3 regions of the Symbiopectobacterium purcellii genome follow, and region 2 is predicted to be linked to each of the others. Evidence: predicted binding sites of a transcription regulator. Region 2 holds the regulator's gene; each other region holds the start of a gene.
What was found. The regulator CRP, encoded in region 2, controls carbon source genes, mostly activating them, when cyclic AMP is high. The targets are predictions, from matches to a motif close to ATGTGANNNNNNTCACAT.
Positions count from the first base shown of each region.

Region 1 (3,285 bases), 2.0 Mb from region 2:
TGAAAACGGAGCCGTTGAAATCCTGCGTCCATTCTGCCCAGATTAAGGCCTGTTCCAGATCGCCGCCTGCCAGCGCCAGCATGGCTTTCAATTCACCGATGCGCAGCGTGAGCCAGCCGTTATCCTTGCCGGTTGCCAGCCCCAGCAATTCGCGCACGCGGGTGAAGTCATCAAAACCTTCATCATCCAACTGAGCAATCAGATCGAGATAGGCCTGCTTTTCCCACTGACTGCCGGGCAGAGAGAGGATCGTCTCGCGTAGATGAACACCCATATTGTTGTTTGCCAGCAGCAGATCGTCTGCCGGATAAATGTCGGACATCCCCGGCACGATAATGCGGCATGCATATACAGACAGGTGCTCGTAATCGGCGATGTACACCTCTTTGTGCTCTTTGTGGAAAATGGCCATCAAGGTAGCAAATTCCTGCTCGGTGCTGCCTGTAAAGCTCCAGTCGACAAAGGGATAATCTGCGTCGGTTTTAAACAAATCCCACGAGATCAAACCGCTGGAATCGATAAAGTGGGTTTCCAGATTGGCATGATCCGCCACATCGTCATTATCGAAACTGGGTGGGGTAAAGACATCAAGATCTTTCAACCCGCGTCCTTGCAGCAGTTCGGTGACGGTACGCTCCAGCGCGACGCCGAAATCCGGGTGCGAACCAAAGGAGGCGAAGCAGGTGCCATTGCTGGGGTTAAACAGCACCACGCAGATCACCGGGTAATTACCGCCCAGCGACGCGTCATAGGCAAGGATCGGGAACCCTTCTTTTTCCAGCGTGGCGATGGCTTCCACTACGCCGGGATAACGCTGTAACACGCTGTCTGGGATGGTCGGCAGGCTGATGGTTTCGGCAATAATGCGGTTTTTGATGTGGCGTTCGAACACCTCAGACAACCCCTGTACACGCGCTTCATTGGCGGTGTTGCCGGCGGACATACCGTTGGAGACGTAGAGGTTGCCGATGATATTCATCGGGATGTAGACCGTGGTGTCATCGGATTGACGGGTAAACGGCAGGGCGCAGATGCCGCGTTCATCGTTGCCGGATTGCAAATCCACCAACATGCTGGCGCTCAATTCGTTGTCAGGATCGTAAAAGGCGCGCAGGTGATCATCCAGAATCCCTGGCGGCAGGCTGTCATCATCCGGCATTGGGAACCACTGCTCGTTCGGGTAGTGTACAAAATCGCCGTTTGCGATTGACTTGCCGAGATAGAAATCGGCAAAGAAGTAGTTGGTGGAAAGACGCTCAAAATATTCACCTAAGGCTGAGGCCAGGGCGGCTTTCTTACTGGCGCCTTTGCCGTTGGTAAAGCACAGTGGGCAATCTTTGTCGCGAATATGCACGGACCAGACGTTAGGCACCGGATTGAGCCAGGAGGCTTCTTCGATGTTGAACCCCAGGTCACGGAGTTGCTGTTGAAAACGGGCGATGGAGTCTTCCAGGGCGGCGTCTTTGCCTGGGATGAACGTTTGGCTCATGATTGTCACTTTTCTCTTTTATGGGATGTGCATCATACGGATTTTTCATGGACAACTCCACGCTGTCGCCGTGCGGGTTTTATACGGGAAAGCGTAATAAGGATTGCAGCGAGAAGGAGCCAGTGATAAAAACAAATGATGACGGTTGCTGCAAAAAACCATGATGGCGGCTGCAAAAAGCCAACGTGGTTGTTGCAAAGAATCATAATTATCGCTGTAAAACAGACAAAACGTTAAAAATAGTCGTACTAAATACGTGGTGAGGGGAAATGACACAAGTTTTCAATTTTAGCGCCGGTCCAGCCATGCTGCCGGTTGAAGTGCTGCGTCGTGCCGAGCAAGAGTTATGTAACTGGCGTGGGCTGGGAACCTCCGTAATGGAAATCAGCCACCGCAGTAAAGAGTTTATGCAGGTGGCGGCGGAAGCCGAACAGGATCTGCGCGATCTGTTAAAGATCCCCTCCAACTACAAAGTGCTGTTTTGCCAAGGCGGTGCCCGCGCGCAGTTCGCTGCCGTACCGCTGAACCTGCTGGGTGACAGCGCCAAAGCGGACTATATCGACGGCGGCTATTGGGCGCACAGTGCGATCAACGAAGCGGAGAAATATTGCAAACCGAACGTTATCGACGTGAAAACCCGCATTGACGGCCTGCGCGCGGCCAAACCGATGCGTGATTGGGCACTGTCTGACGATGCGGCTTTTGTGCACTACTGCCCGAATGAAACCATCGACGGTCTGGCCATTGAGGAAACCCCTGATTTTGGCGACAAGGTTGTGGTCGCTGACTTCTCCTCCAGCATCCTGTCCTGTCCGATCGATGTCAGCCGTTTCGGCGTGATTTATGCCGGTGCGCAGAAAAACATTGGCCCAGCAGGGCTGACGTTGGTGATTGTGCGCGAGGACCTGCTGGGTAAATCCCGCAGCGTGCTGCCGTCGGTACTGGATTACAAAATCCTGGCGGATAATGACTCTATGTACAACACACCGCCGACCTTTGCCTGGTACCTTTCTGGCATGGTGTTCAAATGGCTGAAAGAACATGGTGGCCTGGTGGAGATGGAAAAACGCAATCGTGAGAAAGCGGATCACCTCTACGGCGCTATCGATAGCAGCGATTTCTACCGTAACGACGTGCTGGCCGCCAACCGCTCGCGCATGAACGTGCCGTTCCTGCTCGGTGACGACGCGCTGGATAAGCTGTTCCTGGAAGAGTCCAAAGCGGCGGGGTTGCATGCGCTGAAAGGCCACCGCGTGGTGGGCGGAATGCGTGCGTCACTGTACAACGCAATGCCGCTGGAAGGCGTGCAGGCGCTGACCGCCTTTATGGCCGATTTTGAACGTCGCCACGGCTAATACCGCAGCGAGTGACGTCGTGGTTTGTCCGCGACGTTGCAGGTTGTATCGTTGCCGCTGCCCGCAAAGCGGTAACCTGTTTCCAGTAAGCCCCGGTTTGCACCGGGGTTTCTTATGTTGATGACCGGAGTTAAGAGTTACATGCAGGAATCCCTTACCCTACAGCCTATTTCCCTGATCGATGGTGTGATTAACCTTCCCGGTTCGAAAAGTGTCTCTAACCGTGCGTTGTTGCTGGCCGCATTGGCAACGGGGACGACGCGTTTGAAAAATCTGCTCGATAGCGATGACGTTCGCCATATGCTGGATGCGTTACAGGCGTTAGGCGTGCAATATCAGCTTTCGCCCAGCCGCACCGAGTGCGACGTCACCGGTATCGGTGGGCCGTTCACCGCGTCGCAACCGTTAGAACTGTTTCTCGGCAATGCGGGCACGGCGATG
Region 1 covers NZ_CP081864.1:2,615,668-2,618,952, reverse strand. The annotation lists gene ycaO (30S ribosomal protein S12 methylthiotransferase accessory factor YcaO) at 1-1,489, opposite strand, end outside; gene serC (3-phosphoserine/phosphohydroxythreonine transaminase) at 1,759-2,844, shown strand; gene aroA (3-phosphoshikimate 1-carboxyvinyltransferase) at 2,986-3,285, shown strand, end outside.
Region 1: the regulator CRP is predicted to act here: its motif matches at 1,510-1,527, upstream of serC (3-phosphoserine/phosphohydroxythreonine transaminase).

Region 2 (3,285 bases):
GCGTGTTCTTTGTTAACTCTGGAGCTGAAGCCAACGAAGCGGCTTTCAAGCTAGCTCGTCACTATGCGATTAAGCGCCACAGCCCGTATAAAACCAAAATCATTGCGTTCTACAATGCGTTTCACGGTCGCACCTTGTTCACTGTCTCGGTCGGTGGCCAGGCGAAATACGCTGATGGCTTCGGACCAAAACCGGCCGATATCGTGCACGTGCCGTTCAACGATCTGGCCGCAGTAAAAGCGGTGATGGATGACCACACCTGTGCCGTGGTGCTGGAGCCGATTCAGGGTGAAGGTGGCATTACACCGGCCACGCCAGAATTCCTCAAAGGCGTGCGTGAGCTGTGCGATCAGCATCACGCTCTGCTGGTGTTTGATGAAGTGCAAAGCGGCATGGGACGTTCCGGCAAGCTGTTTACCTACATGCACTATGGCGTGACGCCGGATATTCTTACCACGGCGAAAGCGTTGGGCGGCGGTTTCCCCATCAGCGCCATGCTGACCACTGAAGAGGTCGCCTCGGTGATGACCGTTGGCGTACACGGTACTACCTACGGCGGTAACCCGCTGGCTTGTGCGGTGGCTGAAGCCGCATTGGACACCATCAATACCCCACAGGTGCTTTCCGGTGTACAAGCACGCCACGAGCGTTTCGTCTCGATTCTTCAGGCGATTAATGAAGAGCACGGTATTTTTGAACAGATTCGCGGTATGGGCCTGCTGATTGGCGCAGAACTGAAGCCGAAATGGCACGGTCAGGCGGGTAAGTTCCTTGCCGCTGCCGCAGAGCAAGGCGTGATGGTGCTGGTCGCTGGGCCTAACGTGGTGCGTTTTGTGCCGTCGCTGGTGATTGATCTGGAAGATATCGATCAGGGCATGGCGCGGTTCGCGCGGGCGGTCGAAGCGGTGGTGAAAGCGGAGTAGCCTAGACTTGTCAAAAGCACGCTGCGCAGTGCACAACGTGCTTTTGTCTCAACGGCGCTGAGGGTATCAGCGTGTGCCGTATACCACGATAGTTTTGCCGTGTGCCGAGATCAGATTCTGATCTTCCAGCATTTTCAGAATACGGCCTACCGTTTCGCGGGAACAGCCAACAATCTGACCAATTTCCTGACGCGTGATCTTGATTTGCATCCCATCCGGGTGCGTCATGGCATCGGGTTGCTTCGCCAGGTTCAACAACGTCTGTGCAATGCGGCCCGTGACATCCAGGAAGGCCAGATTGCCCACTTTCTGGGAAGTCACCTGGAGGCGACGCGCCATCTGTGAGGAAAGACGCATCAGAATATCCGGGTTGACCTGGATCAGCTGACGGAATTTTTTGTAGGAGATTTCAGCGACTTCACAGGCAGTTTTTGCCCGTACCCATGCACTGCGTTCCTGGCCCTCTTCGAACAGGCCCAGTTCTCCAATAAAATCCCCCTGGTTGAGGTAGGAGAGGATCATTTCCTTGCCTTCTTCATCCTTGATCAGCACAGCTACTGAGCCTTTCACGATGTAGTAAAGCGTTTCTGCCTTTTCACCTTGGTGAATTAGCGTGCTCTTCGATGGATACTTGTGAATATGACAATGAGAAAGGAACCATTCAAGAGTCGGGTCTGTCTGCGGTTTGCCGAGAACCATTCGCTGTTATCCTCTGTTGTAATTCACTGCGCAAATTACAGGGTTCAGAGTTCCCTGTACGGCGTATTAACGTGCTAGTAGTAAAAATTCCGTGTTGGCGGACTGACGTCAGGGAATATACTGGCCTCTGTATGGCGACGTCACGACCCGTTCTGACCGTCAGCTTAAAACTGAAGGAACGGATTCTATTCCTGTTTGTAACACAGCTTGACGAGCCTGTCTTGTGTTGTCTCGCTTCAGCATGATTAAGCTCTAGTTATCGGCGGTTTTTATATATAACAGTGAGTAATTTTCGAATAAATTTGAGGAGTTGTGGATGCAAGCGCGCGTAAAATGGGTCGAAGATCTGACCTTTCTCGGTGAGTCGTCATCCGGGCATCAGATCCTGATGGATGGCAATGCTGGCGATAAAGCGCCCAGTCCGATGGAGATGGTGTTGATGGCGGCAGGAGGCTGTAGCGCCATTGATGTGGTGTCCATTTTGCAAAAGGGCCGCAATACCATTACCGGGTGTGAAGTCAAATTATCCTCCACGCGTCGTGAAGAAACGCCGCGTCTGTTTACCCATATCAACCTGCATTTTGTCGTCACGGGCGTAGGGCTAACGGATAAGGTGGTTGAACGAGCCGTATCGCTGTCGGCGGAGAAGTATTGTTCAGTGGCGCTAATGTTAGAAAAGGCGGTGAAGGTCACGCATAGCCACGAAATCGTCGCTGTCGCCTAGTTTCTTCATAGTCGAATAGCTTTCTTCGTTGTCGCATCGTTTTCTGGCGGGCTGCGTGTGTTTTATCTCAGCCCGCGCTACGCCCTTCTGCCAGCCGTTTTACCAACGGTGCCATGATCAGTTCCATGGCGAGCCCCATTTTTCCCCCCGGCACCACCAAGGTATTGATGTGTGAAATAAACGAGCCTTGCAGCATGGCCAGCAGGTAGGGATAGTCAATATGCTCGACGCCCTGGAAATGGATCACCACAAAGCTCTCGTCCAGCGAAGGGATCGCCTTGGCCGCAAAGGGGTTTGAGGTATCAATCGTCGGTACGCGCTGGAAGTTGATGTGGGTGCGAGAAAACTGCGGCGTGATATAGGTAATGTAATCCTCCATGGAACGCACCACAGAATCCATCACGGCTTCACGCGAGTGACCGCGTTCGTTGATATCGCGCACCAGCTTTTGAATCCATTCCAGATTGACGATGGGAACCACACCGACCAGTAGGTCAACGTGCTGGGCAACATCGTACTGGTCAGTGACCACGGCACCGTGCAGCCCCTCATAAAACAGCATATCGGTAGGATGCTGCATCGGCTCCCACGGGGTAAAGGTGCCGGGCACCTGATTGTAGGGGATCGCCTCATCATAGATGTGCAGGTATTTGCGCGTTTTTCCGGTACCGTTGCGGCCATATTCGATAAACGCCTGCTCAAGCAGGCTGAAATCATTGGCCTCTGGGCCGAAATAGCTGATATGGCGGCCCAAATCTTTCGCTTTGCGAATCGCCATGTCCATCTCTGGCCGGGTATAACGGTGAAAGCTATCGCCTTCCAGTGAAGCGGCTTTTATCTGCAACTGCTGGAAGATCTTCCTGAACGCGAGGCTGGTCGTGGTGGTGCCTGCTCCACTGGAGCCGGTAACGGCAATGATCGGGTGTTGTTGCGACATGC
Region 2 covers NZ_CP081864.1:4,601,865-4,605,149, reverse strand. The annotation lists gene argD (bifunctional acetylornithine/succinyldiaminopimelate transaminase) at 1-923, shown strand, start outside; gene crp (cAMP-activated global transcriptional regulator CRP) at 990-1,622, opposite strand; gene K6K13_RS21475 (OsmC family protein) at 1,939-2,346, shown strand; gene K6K13_RS21470 (phosphoribulokinase) at 2,414-3,283, opposite strand.

Region 3 (3,285 bases), 870 kb from region 2:
CCTGCTCGCCGCACAGTGGGTTGGTGACATCACAGGCAACCTGAATATCCACCTGTGCCAGGCGGCTATCCAACCCGGAAAGATCGATATGATGCAAACGATCCAGCGCGCCGCCGCCGCGCGGCAGCGTGTTGCCCGCTTCATCATAAAAACGCACGCCCAGCGCTTCTGCCATGCCTGCGCCACCATCATTGGTTGCGCTGCCACCGATGCCCAGAATGATTTTCTTGATGCCTTTGTCCAGGCAGGCGCGGATCAGTTCACCGGTGCCGTAGGTGGTGGTCACCAACGGGTTTTTGGTGTCGCGGTTAACAAATTGAATACCGCTGGCAGACGCCATTTCAATCACGGCAATCTCGCCGTTCCCCATGATGCCGTAGCTGGCCTCAATCGTTTCTCCCAACGGCCCGGTCGCGTTTAACGCATACAGCGTGCCTTCGGTCGCATCAATCAGCGACTGGGTGGTGCCTTCGCCGCCATCCGCCATCCGCCATGGGAACGTGCACGAAATTCGCTTCGGGGAATACCTTACGCAACCCTTTTTCCATCGCGTTACACACTTCTTTCGCCGTCATGCTCTCTTTAAATGAATCGGGCGCTAATACAAACGTTTCTTGTTTCATTGTGGGTTGCCTCAAACTAAAGAATAAAGCCGTACAGCACGGTAGCGACAAGGGTCATGGTGCCACCGACAATCGCTTCGTAGGGCAGCAGGCCCATACGCTGTCTGATGGTCATGTTCATGCTCTGCGCTGTGACGTGGAAATAGTTGCCCTGCGGCAAGGAGTCGATAACGGTCGCCCCGGTGTGTACCATGACCGCAGAGGCAATCGGCGCAATGCCGATAGTGGCGATAGCATTACCGAAGGTTCCGGTCGCCAGAATGGTCCCGGTGGAGGTGGACGCCGTGGCTGCCGCCATCAAAATACCGGAGATAGGTGCCAGGAAGGTGCCGGAAATACCCATGATGTCAATCAGTTGTACCACCTGGGCAGACAGGTTGGAGGCAGCGATCAGGCCTGCAATTGCACCCGCACCAATCAGGATAAGCACGGTCGCAGTCATTTTTTCCAGACCGGAAGCGGTATAGGCAATCACCTTGTGCTTTTGCCCCATGGCAATCAGACCGACGATACCGGCGATCGGCAATACATACAGGGCATCCAGCTTGAACGCGGTCAGCGCGCTGATGTGAAAAATGGAACCAATCGGGTTAATCATCAATAAGATAACGGCAACCGCTGGCGCGACGATGGCTTTACCCAACGTGGGGTAGGTTTTGTCATTCTTCGCGCTCTGGGTGCCGTAGGCAGCGGCGGCTTCTTCACCACTTACCATGATCCCTTTATTTTTCAACATTGAGGCGACAACGACAGTAATAATCAACCCGAATACGGCAGGAATAAAACCGGCGATCATCACATCGCTTAAATTCAGGTGAAAACCGTTTGCTGCGGCAATAGTATTGGGGTTCGGCGATATAATATTCCCAGCTTTACCGCCGCCGGAAAGCGCCAGTAATAATGCCAGTTTGGAAATACCCATTTTATTACCCACCGATAACGCAATGGGTGCAACAATTAATACGGCAACGGGGATAAATACGCCCACCGCAGTGATGATCATGGTGGCCAGTGCCAGCGCTAAAATCGCTTTGCTCTCCCCCATCTTCCTCACAATGGCCTGAGCGATGGTTTCTGCCGCGCCCGATTCCATCATCACGCCAGCCAGTACCCCCGCAGCCAGCACGCGGATCACCGTACCCATCACACTCTGCGTGCCAGATGTCAGCAGGCCGATGGTCTGTTCAAGATTACCACCGCCGATCACCGCACCGAGAATGGCGCCGAGGAACAAGGAATACACCGGATTAATTTTTTTCAGGATGAGCGCAATGGCAATGAAAAGACCAATCAACGCCCCGTACCATGCCAAGGGTTCTATGGTATGCATAATGAGACCTCTTATATTTTATATGTCTTCGACAATAGGGTGCTAATGCAAATACATTCCTGGTGGAATCTGCATTATTTAATGTGGTAATAAATTACGCCGTTCTAAATAGCTTTCTTTGGGAAGAAATCAGAACCGATAAATAATTCCTTATCACATGCTCTTATGGATTGAAAATTATTCTATGACTTGGCAATAAAATAACCTATGTGTCGCAACACGAAAAAACTGGGCATTTGTATAAATATTTTTGTGTCGCAGAACAAGAAAGCGAGAGGTTTATCACATTGCAGGGGAGAAGAGCCGCATTCCTGCGGCTGAAGTTCCTTTTCGGTATGTCCGGGTTTCCCGGCGAATCATGACGAGGGGCGCCCCGGCGGCTTACGCCGCTACGACCCCATCGCCGCACTTCACCTAACAACGCACTGCGTCAGCGGTCTGGGCCGCATCCCTGCGGCTTAGCGTGGCGTCATCCGAGACCTCAATACCACGCGGTTACAGCGCTTCAAGCGCCAGCAATTCTTCGATGGTTTGGCGGCGGCGAACCAGGCGTGCTTCACCGTTTTCGAACAACACTTCCGGCAGCAGGGGGCGGCTGTTGTAGTTGGAAGACATAGAGGCACCGTAAGCCCCGGTGTCGTGGAACACCAGATAATCGCCGACCTGAACCGCAGGTAACGCCACCGTTTCCACGCCGCCGCCAGCCTGTTGCGTAAACACATCACCGGATTCACACAATGGCCCTGCCACTACCGTATCGCGCAACGTTGCGCCAGCGAGAGAACGCTCATCTGCCGGCAACAACGAAATGTGGTGATAGCTACCGTACATGGCGGGGCGCATCAAATCGTTAAACCCGGCATCCACCAACACGAAGTGACGGCTACCCATATTTTTGACGGCGCGCACCTGCGCCACTAAGACGCCAGATTCCGCCACCAGAAAACGTCCCGGTTCGATTTCCAGCGTTACGGGGTGACCAAGGTGCGTCTCAATACGCTGACGCGCTGCGTGCCACAGGCCAAAGTAGTGCTCAGTATCAATAACCGGTTCACCCACGCGATAAGGAATGGAAAGCCCGCCGCCTGCGGAAATGGCCTTAACATCCTGACCAAACTCAACCACCTGACGCACCATGGCATCACACACTTGCTCCAGATGGCCGTAGTCCACGCCGGAACCGATATGCATATGAATGCCGACCAGCTTCAGGGAGTAGCGTTGGATTTGTGCCAACGCCAGCGGTAAATCGGCATACCAGATACCGTGTTTGCTGTTCTCACCGCCGGTGTTGGTTTTCTGGCTATGGCCGTGACCAAACCCCGGATTGAC
Region 3 covers NZ_CP081864.1:3,731,115-3,734,399, forward strand. The annotation lists partial or broken gene K6K13_RS17480 (glycerate kinase) at 1-623, opposite strand, end outside; gene K6K13_RS17485 (GntP family permease) at 640-1,953, opposite strand; gene lysA (diaminopimelate decarboxylase) at 2,449-3,285, opposite strand, start outside.
Region 3: the regulator CRP is predicted to act here: its motif matches at 2,224-2,241, upstream of K6K13_RS17485 (GntP family permease).